One region of the Pseudomonas sp. P5_109 genome, then DNA from elsewhere that is predicted to be linked to it. Evidence: predicted binding sites of a transcription regulator. Region 1 holds the regulator's gene; each other region holds the start of a gene.
The links. Region 1 encodes FliA, which starts transcription of late flagellar genes. Its sites were predicted from a motif close to CTAAAGTTTNNNNNNNNNNNGCCGNTAA; they were not measured.
Positions count from the first base shown of each region.

Region 2: the regulator FliA is predicted to act here: its motif matches at 2,171-2,198, upstream of QMK54_RS18405 (methyl-accepting chemotaxis protein).
Region 3: the regulator FliA is predicted to act here: its motif matches at 1,741-1,768, upstream of QMK54_RS25365 (flagellar protein MotY).

Region 1 is NZ_CP125380.1:1,784,803-1,789,292, reverse strand. It holds gene QMK54_RS07965 (protein phosphatase CheZ) at 1-701, opposite strand, end outside; gene QMK54_RS07960 (chemotaxis response regulator CheY) at 723-1,094, opposite strand; gene fliA (RNA polymerase sigma factor FliA) at 1,262-2,002, opposite strand; gene fleN (flagellar synthesis regulator FleN) at 1,999-2,829, opposite strand; gene flhF (flagellar biosynthesis protein FlhF) at 2,946-4,274, opposite strand; gene flhA (flagellar biosynthesis protein FlhA) at 4,286-4,490, opposite strand, start outside.
Region 2 is NZ_CP125380.1:4,111,239-4,115,728, forward strand. It holds gene QMK54_RS18400 (multicopper oxidase domain-containing protein) at 1-1,031, shown strand, start outside; gene QMK54_RS18405 (methyl-accepting chemotaxis protein) at 1,114-2,094, opposite strand; gene QMK54_RS18410 (LysR family transcriptional regulator) at 2,264-3,151, opposite strand; gene QMK54_RS18415 (MFS transporter) at 3,257-4,490, shown strand, end outside.
Region 3 is NZ_CP125380.1:5,720,468-5,724,957, reverse strand. It holds gene rnt (ribonuclease T) at 1-631, opposite strand, end outside; gene pyrC (dihydroorotase) at 628-1,674, opposite strand; gene QMK54_RS25365 (flagellar protein MotY) at 1,834-2,739, shown strand; gene QMK54_RS25360 (argininosuccinate synthase) at 2,869-4,086, shown strand; gene QMK54_RS25355 (hypothetical protein) at 4,236-4,490, opposite strand, start outside.

The DNA of each region.
Region 1 (4,490 bases):
TCACCCTGAGAGAGATGTTTTTGTGGATCTTTTTCAGCAAGCATCGCTTCACGGTCATGTTCGATGCCCGCAAAGCGGTCCACCTGGCTGGCCATGAGCACGAGCTTGAGCAGGTTGCTTTCAACTTCGGTGACCAACTGGGTCACGCGCTTGATCACTTGCCCCGTGAGGTCCTGGTAATCCTGGGCGAGCAGGATGTCGTTGAGGTTGCCCGACACCGCGCGATTGTCCGTGCCGCTGCGTGCCAGGAAGCCGTCGACCCGCCGGGCCAATTCACGGAACTCCTCGGCGCCGACTTCACGACGCATGAAGCGTCCCCAGTCCGTACTCAAGGCCTGGGCCTCATCCGCCAGGCTGTTGACCAGAGGCGTGGCACTTTCCACCAGATCCATGGTGCGATTGGCTGCGGCCTCGGTCAGCTTGACCACATACCCCAGGCGCTCGGCGGCATCGGTGATCTGCGACACTTCTTCGGCTTGCGGCATGTGCGGGTCAATCTGGAAATTGACGATCGCGCTGTGCAGCTCGCGGGTGAGCTTGCCCACCTCCTGATACAGGCCGCGGTCACGGGTCTGGTTGAGCTCATGGATCAATTGCACCGCGTCGCCGAACTTGCCTTTTTCAAGGCTCGCGACCAATTCGACGGCGTGTTTTTTCAGGGTCGACTCGAAATCGCCCAATGAAGATTCGTTATTGCCCATAGCTCCCCCGTGGCGCACTCATCAACCGATGCGTTCGAAAATCTTCTCGATTTTTTCTTTCAACGCCTGGGCCGTGAAGGGTTTGACCACATAGCCGTTAACGCCGGCCTGGGCCGCTTCGATGATCTGCTCACGCTTGGCTTCAGCGGTCACCATCAGCACCGGCAGGTGCTTGAGCTTCTCATCGGCACGCACGTGGCGCAGCAGATCGATACCGGTCATGCCAGGCATGTTCCAGTCCGTTACCAGAAAGTCGATGCTTCCGCTGTTGAGCACCGGAATGGCGGTAGTGCCATCGTCGGCCTCGACGGTGTTGGTGAACCCAAGGTCACGCAGCAGGTTCTTGATGATCCGCCGCATCGTTGAGAAGTCATCAACGATGAGGATTTTCATGTTCTTGTCCAATTCGACCTCCAAGCAGTCTTAAACGCGCCCAGCACCTGGACGCGCCATTTCAATCAATCCGGCAAAGCACTCAATGACTGTATGGAGCACAACAGATCGAGACCGGGGTAGTTCAACACCACACCAGCCTCGTTCGCAGTGTCCCCACACTGCCTTCAGCGCGCTCGCCACTCCCCCAAACGCCCCCGCAAACGGGCCGCGCACTGGCTGTGTAACTGGCTGACCCGCGATTCGCTGACCCCCAGGACCTCACCGATTTCCTTGAGGTTCAACTCTTCGTCGTAGTACAGCGCCAACACCAGTCGCTCACGCTCCGGCAAATTGGCAATCGCATCCGCCAGCGCAGCCTGGAAGCGTTCATCTTCCAGATCGCGTGACGGCTCGAGATGAGCACTCGCGCCATCCTCGTGCAGCCCTTCGTGTTCGCCGTCCTGCAACAGGTCGTCGAAACTGAATAAGCGGCTGCCCAGCGTGTCGTTCAAAATTCCGTAGTAATCGTCGAGACTCAATTGGAGTTCGGCCGCAACTTCGTGATCTTTAGCGTCACGGCCGGTTTTCGCTTCAATCGAGCGAATAGCGTCGCTGACCATGCGCGTATTGCGGTGAACCGAACGAGGCGCCCAGTCCCCCTTGCGCACTTCATCGAGCATGGCGCCGCGGATTCGAATGCCCGCGTACGTCTCGAAACTGGCGCCTTTGCTGGCGTCATATTTGGTAGACACTTCAAGCAGGCCGATCATCCCGGCCTGGATCAGGTCTTCGACCTGGACACTGGCCGGCAAGCGCGCCAGCAAGTGGTAAGCAATGCGTTTAACCAGCGGCGCGTAACGCTCGATCAGCTCGTACTGCGCATCACGAGCTGATTTTTTGTAGAGGTTGTAACCGCTGGCTGTCATAGCACAGGTCCTGCTGTCTGCTGCACGAGACGCTCGACGAAAAACTCCAGGTGCCCGCGCGGGTTGGCCGGCAGCGGCCAGGTATCGACCTTCTGCGCGATGGCCTTGAACGCCAGCGAGCACTTGGAGCGCGGGAACGCCTCGTAGACAGCGCGCTGCTTCTGCACGGCCTTGCGCACGCTTTCGTCGTAAGGCACCGCGCCGACGTATTGTAGGGCGACGTCGAGGAAGCGATCCGTGACCTTGGTCAACTTGGCGAACAGGTTGCGCCCTTCCTGCGGGCTCTGGGCCATGTTGGCCAGGACGCGGAAGCGGTTCATGCCGTAGTCGCGATTGAGCAACTTGATCAAGGCGTAGGCATCGGTAATCGAGGTCGGCTCGTCGCACACCACCAGCAGTACTTCCTGGGCTGCGCGAACGAAGCTGACGACCGACTCACCAATGCCCGCGGCGGTGTCGATCACCAGGACGTCGAGGTTGTCGCCGATATCACTGAAGGCCTGGATCAGGCCAGCGTGTTGCGCAGGGCTCAGATGAACCATGCTTTGTGTGCCGGATGCGGCCGGAACGATACGAATGCCGCCTGGTCCCTGCAGCAGTACATCGCGCAGTTCGCAGCGGCCCTCGATCACGTCGGCCAGGGTACGTTTGGGTGTCAGGCCCAGCAGAACGTCGACGTTCGCCAGTCCCAGGTCGGCGTCCAGCAGCATGACGCGCCGGCCAAGCTCGGCCAAAGCCAGGGACAAGTTCACTGACACGTTAGTTTTCCCGACGCCACCTTTGCCGCCGGTCACCGCGATCACCTGTACGGGATGCATGCTGCCCATGTTATTTCTTTACCTTGTCTTGCATAGACGGAGGCCACATTACTGGCTGCGCGTTCACAAACGGAACAATGCATGGCAGACCATCGATGTAGGTACAAAAACGATTCATTATTACCTCAGCCAACCTGCTTGGTCGGGCTGTGGTAGATGTCAGCGAACATGTCAGCCATGGCTTCCTCGCTGGGTTCTTCCTGCATTTGCACGCTGACGGCGCGACTGACCAACTGATGACGGCGCGGCAGATGAAGATCATCCGGAATCCGCGGACCATCGGTCAGGTACGCCACCGGCAGCTCATGACTGATGGCCAGGCTCAACACCTCGCCCAGGCTTGCCGTTTCATCCAGTTTAGTCAGGATGCAGCCAGCGAGCCCGCAACGCTTGTAACTATGATAAGCGGCGGTTAGAACCTGTTTCTGGCTGGTGGTTGCCAGGACCAGATAATTTTTCGCGCGGATGCCACGACCGGCCAGACTCTCAAGCTGCATGCGCAGGGCCGGATCGCTGGCCTGCAGGCCGGCGGTATCGATCAGCACCACGCGCTTGCGCAGCAATGGCTCCAGCGCCTGCACCAGGGACTGGCCCGGATCGACGTGGGTCACCGACACATTGAGAATGCGCCCCAGGGTCTTGAGCTGCTCCTGGGCACCGATGCGGAAGCTGTCCATGCTCACCAGCGCAATGTTCTGCGCGCCATACTTGAGCACGTAACGGGCCGCCAGCTTGGCCAGGGTGGTGGTCTTGCCCATGCCGGCAGGACCGACCATGGCGATCACACCGCCCTCTTCCAGTGGCTCGACTTCCGGGGTAACGATCATGCGCGCCAGGTGCGCCAGCAGCATGCGCCAGGCCTGACGGGGCTCCTGGATTTCAGTGGTCAGCGCCAGCAAATCGCGCGACAGCGGGCCAGACAGGCCAATACGTTGCAGGCGACGCCAGAGATTGGCCTGGTCCGGACGGCTGCCTTGCAGCTGATTCCAGGCCAGGGACCCGAGCTGGACTTCCATGAGTTCGCGCAGGCTGTTGAGCTCGAAACGCATCGAGTCGAACGCGCGCGGGTCCACGCCAGCGGATGCCGGTGCAGCGGCCGGTGCGGGACGACGAGGTTCGGCGTACGTTGGTTCGATCAATGGTTCGGCGGCGGTCAACGGCAGGCCGGCGAACAACTGACGGTTGGTGCTGTTGTCGCTCTCGCCCTCGCCACGCAGGCTCAATTCGGCCTGGGCGGTGACGATCCGCGACTGCGTCTTGCGCAGCTCGTCTTCGAGTTCCATGTTCGGAACACGCGGCGCCAGCGCCGACAATTTGTAGTCCAGCGCAGCCGTCAGCTCGACCCCGCCGGCGATCCGGCGGTTGCCGATAATGGCGGCATCAGCGCCCAGCTCATCGCGAACCAGCTTCATGGCCTGACGCATATCGGCGGCGAAAAAACGCTTAACTTGCATAAACCACTACCTCAGCCGTTGGGCCCTACTGTCGCAACGATGGTCACTTGCTTGTTGTCAGGGATTTCCTGATAAGCCAACACGTGCAATCCCGGGACTGCGAGCCGGCCAAATCGCGAGAGCATCGCGCGAACCGGACCGGCCACCAGCAGAATCACCGGTTGACCTTGCATCTCCTGGCGCTGCGCCGCGTCGATCAGCGAGCGCTGCAGCTTC
Region 2 (4,490 bases), 2.3 Mb from region 1:
AGGACAACAATGCCATCCTGCCGATGCTGGGCGTAGCCGAGCGCTATGACATCGTCGTCGACTTCGCGAAGAACGGCATCAAGCCGGGCGACAAGATTTTCTTCGTCAACCTCGAGGAGCATGAAAACGGCAAGCTTCCAAAGCGTGACGTTCCGTTGGCCGATGTACTTTCCGGGAGGTACCTGCCCGTCGTCAGGCAAACCAGCCACGGGCCACAGTGGATCAACGGCGACCCGGGCGTGGGCGCGTTCATGCAACTGAACGTCCAGCCTTACGCCGGCCAGGATGTCAGCATGAATCCGGCCGACTTCGAGCCCGCCAAGCCTGGCAAGCCCGAGGGCAAGGTCATGATCCCGCTGCCCTTGCACCGTGATGACCCTGCCGATATCGCCCGACTTGCCCAGGCGCGGCACCGCACCTTTATCTTTGGCCGCTCCGATGGCACGGATCTAACGCCCTGGACGATCAAGACCGATGGCGGCCCAGGCTTCAACATGGACCCGCGCCGGATTTCCGCTGCGCCACAACTGGCCAACGGCCCGACACCGGCTGGGTTCAAGGGTGAAGGCACGCTGGAAATCTGGAAGATCCAGAACGGCGGCAATGGCTGGACTCACCCGGTGCATGTGCATTTCGAGGAAGGGATCATTCTCAGTCGAGGTGGCAAAAAACCACCAGAATGGGAAAAATGGGCGCGCAAGGATGTCTACCGCATAGGTTCCGATCCTGACAGCCTCGACAATGTCGAAATAGCCATGCGCATCCGTGAATTTGTCGGTACCTACATGGAGCACTGCCACAACACACAGCATGAGGACACGTCGATGCTGCTGCGCTGGGACTCCGAGCACCCGGGCCAGTTCCAGTTGATGCCCACGCCATTACCCAGCTGGGACGGCGTGAAATTCGTCAACTCGGTTGCGTTACCGACATTCCGTACCGGAGATGGCGTCGGGCCGCAGGTCAAGGTCAACAATAGCGGCAGTGGCAGCGGTAGTGGCGGCAGTAGTGTCAGCGGAGGCAAAGGCTAGCGTCGCCTGTCAAACCTGCCGGTGCATGTTCCCTTCGAAAATGCGGGCTACCGTCATGGTCACCCCGCCCTCGCCTGCCTTTTCAAGCAGCCGCCACGCGTGCGTTGCTGTTGTTGCTCACCTCAAACTGCCCCACCAGTTTTTGCAGTTTATTGGCATTGAGCCTCACGGTCTCGGCACTGCCTTGCAACACCACCACCGTCTGACGCATTTGCGCGGAAGACTGGTCGACCTGCTTGATCGTCTTGCCGTAATCGAGGCTGCGTTTGTTGAGCTGCTGAATGATCGCAAACATACTTTCCACCGCTTGATGCAACTGCACGTTTTCCGAGGAGGCATCTTCGGCCAGGCGCAAGCTGTTATCGACGTCCTTGACGCCCTCCTTCATGAAGCTGACGGCGGTTTGCGTTTCGTTCTGCAAGCCCTCGACCATCTGTCGAATATCATCGGCAGCCCGAGAGGTGCGTGAGGCGAGACTGCGTACCTCATCGGCAACCACCGCAAAACCTCGCCCATGTTCGCCGGCGCGCGCGGCCTCGATGGCGGCATTGAGGGCCAACAGATTGGTCTGGTTGGTGATGTCACTGATCAGGCCGGTAATGTTGCCGATGTGCGTCATGCGGCTGTCGAGCAACTGCACGCTTGAAGAAGAGCGTTCGACCACATCCCGAATCGACTGGGTGCCTGCCTGCACAGCGAGAAACTGCTCGCGGGCACGGGTGACGACCTCGTCCATTGCCTGCTTCATTTGCTCGGCGCTGGCAGAGGCCTGCTGGATCTCACCCAATTGGTCTTCAACGATAATCATCATGTGATGCACCGCGTCGGCCACCTCGGCCGAAGTGACGCCAGCCTCCTGGCTGCGCCCCAACATCATCTGGTTGGTGGCACCGACGGTGCGACTGGCCTTCACCACTTGCCCGACAACCGAGTCCAGATTATCGATGAAGCTGTTGATCCAGCGCCCCATGTCACCGGTCTCATCGTTGGCCATTCGCGTGGTGTCCAGACGTTGACGAAGGTTGCCCTCACCCTCGGCGATGGTCCTGATCACACCCGTCATCTCGCTCAACCTTTGCGCAAGCCGTTTAGGCCCCAACAGGCTGAACAGCACAGATGGCTGTTAACGATAACGCGCGTAAACCGGATATACGCGGCGCACTTGAGTCCATCGCCGGCAAGCCGGCTCCTACAGTTTCCCGGGAATGCGTGAAGAACCTTTTATTTGGTGCTTACTGCGCCAGATGTAGCAACAGGAAATCGATGAATGCCCTCGATTTGTGGGGCAAATGCGGGCTGTTGGGAAACACCACGTTGACGGACTGCGAGGGCAGCGAATAGTCGGGCAACAACCGGATCAGCCGCTCGCTGGCGATATCGTCCTTGATCACCCAGGCGGGCAGCACCGAGACGCCTAGCGACGACAACGTCATGGAGCGGATGGCCGTGGAAGAGTTGGATTCAAACTGATTGATCCCGTTGATCTCGACAGTCCCCAAGTGCGGATGGCGCAACGTCCACTGGGTCGGTGCCTGCAGGTTGCTGTTGGCGATCCACGGCACCGAATTCAGGTCCTGAGGATTCTGCACCGGGTGACGTGCAAGAAACGTCTCGGTAGCCACCAGGACAATTTCATAATCCGCCAGTTTACGGCTCTTGAAAGCCGAGTCCGCCAAATTGCCCAAACGGATTACCAAGTCTAACTTTTCCGCCACCAGATCATTGAGTGACGAGTTGAAGTTATAACAGAGTTTTATTTCCGGATAGCGCTCTATAAATTGCGGTATCAATGGAAGAATATAGGCCTCGCCGTATTCGCCGGTGGAACTGAAGCGCAACTTTCCGGACACCCGATTACGCCCTTTTAATATATTGTCGAAAGCGTTATCGATGTCCGCGACAATACCTTTGAATTCTTCATAAAAGTCCTGACCGATTTCGGTGAGGGATATATTTCGGGTATTTCTAATCAACAACGTCGCTGACAGCACTTCCTCCAGCGCCTTGACATGCAGGCTGGCCATGGCCTTGCTGATGTTCAGGTAATTGGCAGCCTTGGTGTAAGAACCAAAATCGACCACGGCCAAGAATGTCTGGACCCGATTAAGATGAGTGTGCATAGAAATATGGCTCACTGTTAAATCCCGTCAAACATTGTTTCAAGGATAGTCGTATCGACAGTTCAAGTCCACCCCCCTTATGCTTTGCGGCAAAGGGGAAACAACATGACCTATCGCTACAAAGTTGCACTGATATTTCTGATCGGCTTTTTTATAGACTGCATTAACGTCTTTATGTCAGCAGTCGCATTACCGAGTATATCGGCAGCGCTGCACGTTAGTACTTCAGACGTTGCCTGGGTGGCTAACGCTTATATTCTGGGGCTGACACTGATCATTCCGGTCAGCACCTGGTTGGCCGGTCGTTTTGGCAGTCGGGAAATCCTCACCACCTCGATGATCGTGTTTACAGCCTCCGTGTGGATGTGTGGGCTGGCCAACAGTTTCAACGAGCTGGTGATCTGGCGCTTCGTCCAGGGGATTGGCGGCGGCCTGTTGATTCCTGTCGGACAGGCACTGACGTTCAACCTGTTCAAGGGCGAGCAGCGGGCGAAAGTATCCACGTTGGTCATGGCCGTTGCCCTGATTGCGCCCGCCATTTCACCGACCATCGGCGGCATCATCGTCGACAGCAGCTCCTGGCGCTGGGTGTTTTACAGCAACATCCCGTTCTCGCTGATCGCGGCATTGCTGTCCTGGTCCTGGATCAACGAAGCGCGGTCGACGAGTTTGCCCCGGCCCGACATCAAGGGCTTGCTGCTGGTCAGCGCGGCACTCGGCAGCCTGCTGATGGGCATGTCTTTGTATGGCGGCGACGCTCCGGCATGGGTGGCCGCCCTCTTCGTGATGGCCGGCGTTGCTTTCGTCGTGCTGTACGGGCTGCACTACCGCACATGCAAAAAACCGATCATTGAACTGAGCCTGCTCAAAAGCAAAAAACTCAGCACCTCCATCTTGATCTATTACGCGATTCCCGGTGTATTCACGGGGGTCAACTTGATTAGCCTCTTCTTCCTGCAAAACACCCTGCGCTTCAGCGCCCGACTGACAGGGATGTTCATGATCCTCTACGCCATCGGCGCGTTCATCGCGATGCTGATCTGTGGCCGGGTCTATAACCGGATGGGCGCCAAGCGGCTGTTTGCCCTCGGCATGCTCTTGCACAGCGCCGGCATCGCCACTCTGTTACTGGTGAACGATCCCTCTGACTTTCTGGTGATCGTCATCGCCTACAGCTTGATGGGGATCGGCGGCGGCATCGGTGTCAACACAGCACAAACCACGTCGCTGATGGACTTCAAGGGCAATGACACCCACAAGGCCAGTGTCATCTGGAACATCAACCGACAGATGTCATTCAGCATCGGCGCTGCCCTCTTCCTGATGGTTTTCAACCTGC
Region 3 (4,490 bases), 3.0 Mb from region 1:
CGATGCCGCAGAACAGCTCAGCGGTCTTCTCGGTATCGTAGCGGGCCGAGTGAGCCTCACGACCATCGAAGTCGATGTCTGCTGCCTGGCAGGCCTTGGCCAGAACGGTTTGACCGTAGGCCAGACCGGCGAGTGTCGCGGTGTCGAAGCTGGAGAACGGGTGAAACGGATTACGCTTCATGTCCAGGCGCGCAACCGCCGCATTCAGGAAGCCCAGGTCGAAACTGCTGTTATGCCCGACCAGGATCGCCCGTTTGCAGCCATTGGCCTTGAGGGCCTTGCGCACGCCACGGAAGATATCGTTCAGGGCAGACTCTTCGCTCACGGCCATACGCAGCGGGTGATCGAGCTTGATCCCGGTGAACTCCAGGGCGGCCGCTTCGATGTTCGCGCCTTCGAACGGCTCGACACGGAAGAAGTAGGTGTGATCCGGGTAGACAAAACCCTTTTCATCCATGGCGATGGTGGTCGCGGCGATCTCCAGCAGGGCATCGGTGGCCGAATTGAAGCCACCGGTTTCTACGTCGACGACAACCGGCAGGTAACCACGAAACCGCGCTGCCATTGGATGACGGGAACCGCCTCCGCCACCATTGCCTTCCAGTTCGTCGTCGAAATGCTCTTCACTCACGCGTGTTCCTCCAGCAGGCGCCAGCGCAGTTTTTCACCGGCGCGCAGCGGGATAACGGTCAGCTCGCCAAATGGCAGGCTGGCAGGGGCGGTCCATTCTTCGCGGACCAGGGTGATGCGATCGGTGTTGGCCGGCAGGCCGTAGAAACGCGGGCCATTGAGGCTGGCGAAGGCTTCGAGCTTGTCCAGCGCATTGCGCTGTTCGAAGGCTTCGGCGTACATCTCGATCGCCGCGTAAGCGGTGTAGCAACCGGCGCAACCGCAGGCGGCTTCCTTGGCATGCTGGGCGTGGGGCGCCGAGTCGGTGCCGAGGAAGAACTTCTCGCTGCCACTGGTAGCGGCGTCGAGCAGGGCTTCCTGGTGGGTGTTGCGCTTGAGGATCGGCAGGCAATAGAAGTGCGGCCGAATCCCGCCCACCAGCATGTGGTTGCGGTTGTACAGCAGGTGATGCGCGGTGATGGTCGCGCCAACGTTGGCCGAAGCCGCGTTGACGAACTGCACGGCGTCCGCGGTGGTGATGTGTTCGAAGACCACTTTGAGGGTCGGGAAACGCTCGACCACACGGCGCATGTGCTCATCGATGAAGATTTTTTCGCGGTCGAACACGTCGACATCGCCACGGGTGACTTCACCGTGGATCAACAACGGCATCCCGACTTCGGCCATGGCCTCGAGTGCAGGGAAGATCTTGTCGATGCTGGTGACGCCAGAGTCCGAGTTGGTGGTCGCGCCGGCCGGGTACAGCTTGGCGGCGTACACGAATCCGCTGGCCTTGGCCTCGCGAATCTCTTCAGGCTGGGTGCGGTCGGTCAGGTACAGGACCATCAGCGGCTCGAACGGGCTGCCGGCCGGGCGGGCAGCGAGAATCCGCTGGCGATAGCCGTCGGCTTCGGCCGCGTTGCGCACTGGTGGAACCAGGTTGGGCATGATGATGGCGCGGCCAAAGGTGCGCGCGACATCCGCAACGGTATTGGTCAACACGGCACCATCGCGAAGATGAATGTGCCAGTCGTCGGGACGCAGCAGGGTCAGGCGGTCGGACATGAGGGGATTCCAGGCGGGTCAAACTGAGGGGAATGCTACCGGAAAAGACTCTTGCAGGCACTCGCTATCAAGTTTTGCGGGAAGCTTCCGATATCCAACAGGTATGCCGTAAACATATGTGTGTCGGTCTTTTTGTTGTAGAAGCCAGTGGAGCCCCCCGTGCGCCAGCGTTATTTAGCCTTGCTCAGTGTGTTTGCCAGCCTTCCCGCGATGGCGCTCACTTTCCAGACTCGCCTGGAGAGCATTGAGTGGACGGTCGAAGGCGACAAGTTCGAATGCCGCCTGACGCAGCCGATTACCGACTTCGGTTCAGGCGAATTCGTACGCAAGGCCGGTGAGCAGGCAACGTTTCGTCTGAAAGCCTATAACCCGATGATGGGCGGCGGTTCGGCGACCTTGCTCGCGGCTGCCGCACCGTGGCAACCGGGGCGTGACGATATCAACCTGGGCACGGTGAGAATCGGCAGCGGCAATGTATTGTTCAACAGTTCACAGGTTCAGGCCGGGCGTCTGATCAGTGGCCTGATGGACGGTCGCAGCCCGGTGGTTCGCCATTCCTCGGGGGATGGGCGGGTGTCGGAAGTACGTTTGTTGCCGGTCCGGTTCACCAAGGCATTTGCCGACTACCAGGGTTGCGTGGCGAAATTGTTGCCACAGAATTTCGAACAGGTGAAGCAATCCGAAATAGGTTTCCCCGGCGGCGGAATCGAACTCGACAGCGCAGCAAAAGCCAAGCTGCAGGTGATGCTGGAGTACATGAAGGCCGATCCGACGGTCAATCACGTCGAGCTCGACGGTCACTCCGACAACAGCGGCAACCGCCTGACCAACCGCGACCTGTCGCGGCGCCGGGCCCTGGCCGTGATGGAGTTCTTCAAGGCCAACGGCCTCCAGGAGTCGCAAATCACCGTGCGTTTCCATGGCGAACGTTATCCGCTGGCGCCTAACTCCAACAATGCCAACCGCGCGAAGAACCGTCGGGTAGCGGTACGCCTGGAGCGTGGAGCGCCCGCGGAGCAAGTCGCCCCGCAAGCAACGAAAGCGGCCACTTCGGCAACTTCCTGACTATTCGGTCATCGTCGCCCTCTCGACATAATCTGTCGCTTCGTCGTCATAAGCTGTCGCGCCACTGTAAATTATTCTGCATGAGCGGTAGACTTCCCGGCTTTCCGTAGAACCCCGTGGAGTGATGGCATGGCGGACGTAAACAAGGTCGTTCTGGCGTATTCCGGCGGCCTGGACACTTCGGTGATCCTCAAGTGGCTGCAGGATACTTATAACTGTGAAGTGGTGACCTTCACCGCTGACCTGGGTCAGGGCGAAGAGGTCGAACCTGCACGCGCCAAGGCTCAGGCCATGGGCGTCAAAGAGATCTACATCGACGACTTGCGCGAAGAGTTCGTGCGCGATTTCGTTTTCCCGATGTTCCGCGCCAACACCGTTTACGAAGGCGAGTACCTGCTGGGTACCTCCATCGCTCGTCCGTTGATCGCCAAGCGCCTGATCGAAATCGCCAACGAAACCGGCGCTGACGCCATTTCCCATGGCGCCACCGGCAAAGGCAACGACCAGGTTCGTTTCGAACTGGGCGCGTACGCCTTGAAACCCGGTGTGAAAGTGATTGCCCCTTGGCGCGAATGGGACCTGCTGTCCCGTGAAAAGCTGATGGATTACGCCGATAAGCACGCGATCCCGATCGAACGCCACGGCAAGAAGAAATCCCCGTACTCCATGGATGCCAACCTGCTGCACATCTCCTATGAAGGCGGCGTGCTGGAAGACACCTGGACCGAGCACGAAGAAGACATGTGGAAATGGACCGTCTCCCCGGAGAACGCTCCTGACAAGGCGCAGTACCTGGAACTGACCTACCGCAACGGCGACATCGTCGCGCTGGACGGCGTCGAAATGACTCCGGCCACCGTGCTGGCGACCCTGAACCGTATCGGTGGCGAACACGGTATCGGTCGTCTGGACATCGTCGAGAACCGTTACGTGGGCATGAAGTCCCGTGGCTGCTACGAAACGCCTGGCGGCACCATCATGCTGCGTGCCCACCGTGCGATCGAATCGATCACTCTGGACCGCGAAGTGGCTCACCTCAAAGACGAGCTGATGCCCAAGTATGCCAGCCTGATCTACACCGGTTACTGGTGGAGCCCTGAGCGCCTGATGCTGCAACAGATGATCGATGCGTCCCAGGCCCACGTGAATGGCGTCGTGCGCCTGAAACTGTACAAGGGCAACGTGATCGTCACTGGCCGTAAGTCCGACGAGTCGTTGTTCGATGCCAACATTGCCACTTTCGAAGAAGATGGCGGCGCGTACAACCAGGCGGATGCCGGGGGCTTCATCAAGCTCAACGCCTTGCGCATGCGCATTGCGGCGAACAAAGGTCGTAAGCTGTTCTGAAACCTTTGAGGTCGTGATGGATGCCTGATCTCGTCCTGGACGAGGTCAGGCACCTGAAAACGGGGTGTGATGCCTGTTCCTGCGTTGTCTGTTGTTTTCGTTTGCGCTGACGAATTCCTGTTTTTCTCCTGCCAGCATCCTGTCCTGTCCTACACGTTGTTGTTTGCCGGTTGTCCGGCTTGATCAATGACCGTCAACCTGTGCGAGCCCGTATTGTAGGCGATGTAAAAGGCCGGATTGCGCTTGCTGGTCTGCTGTGAGTGCTTTAGCACACTGGCTTTCAGTAACGCCTGCGAAACGACACTAGTGACAAATAGAATCATGTATGGCGTCTTTTCCCGTGGCCTCTGGATTTTTTCCAGCAGCGCTCCAAATTCGACCTCCTTGCTCATCCAGCGTGCATC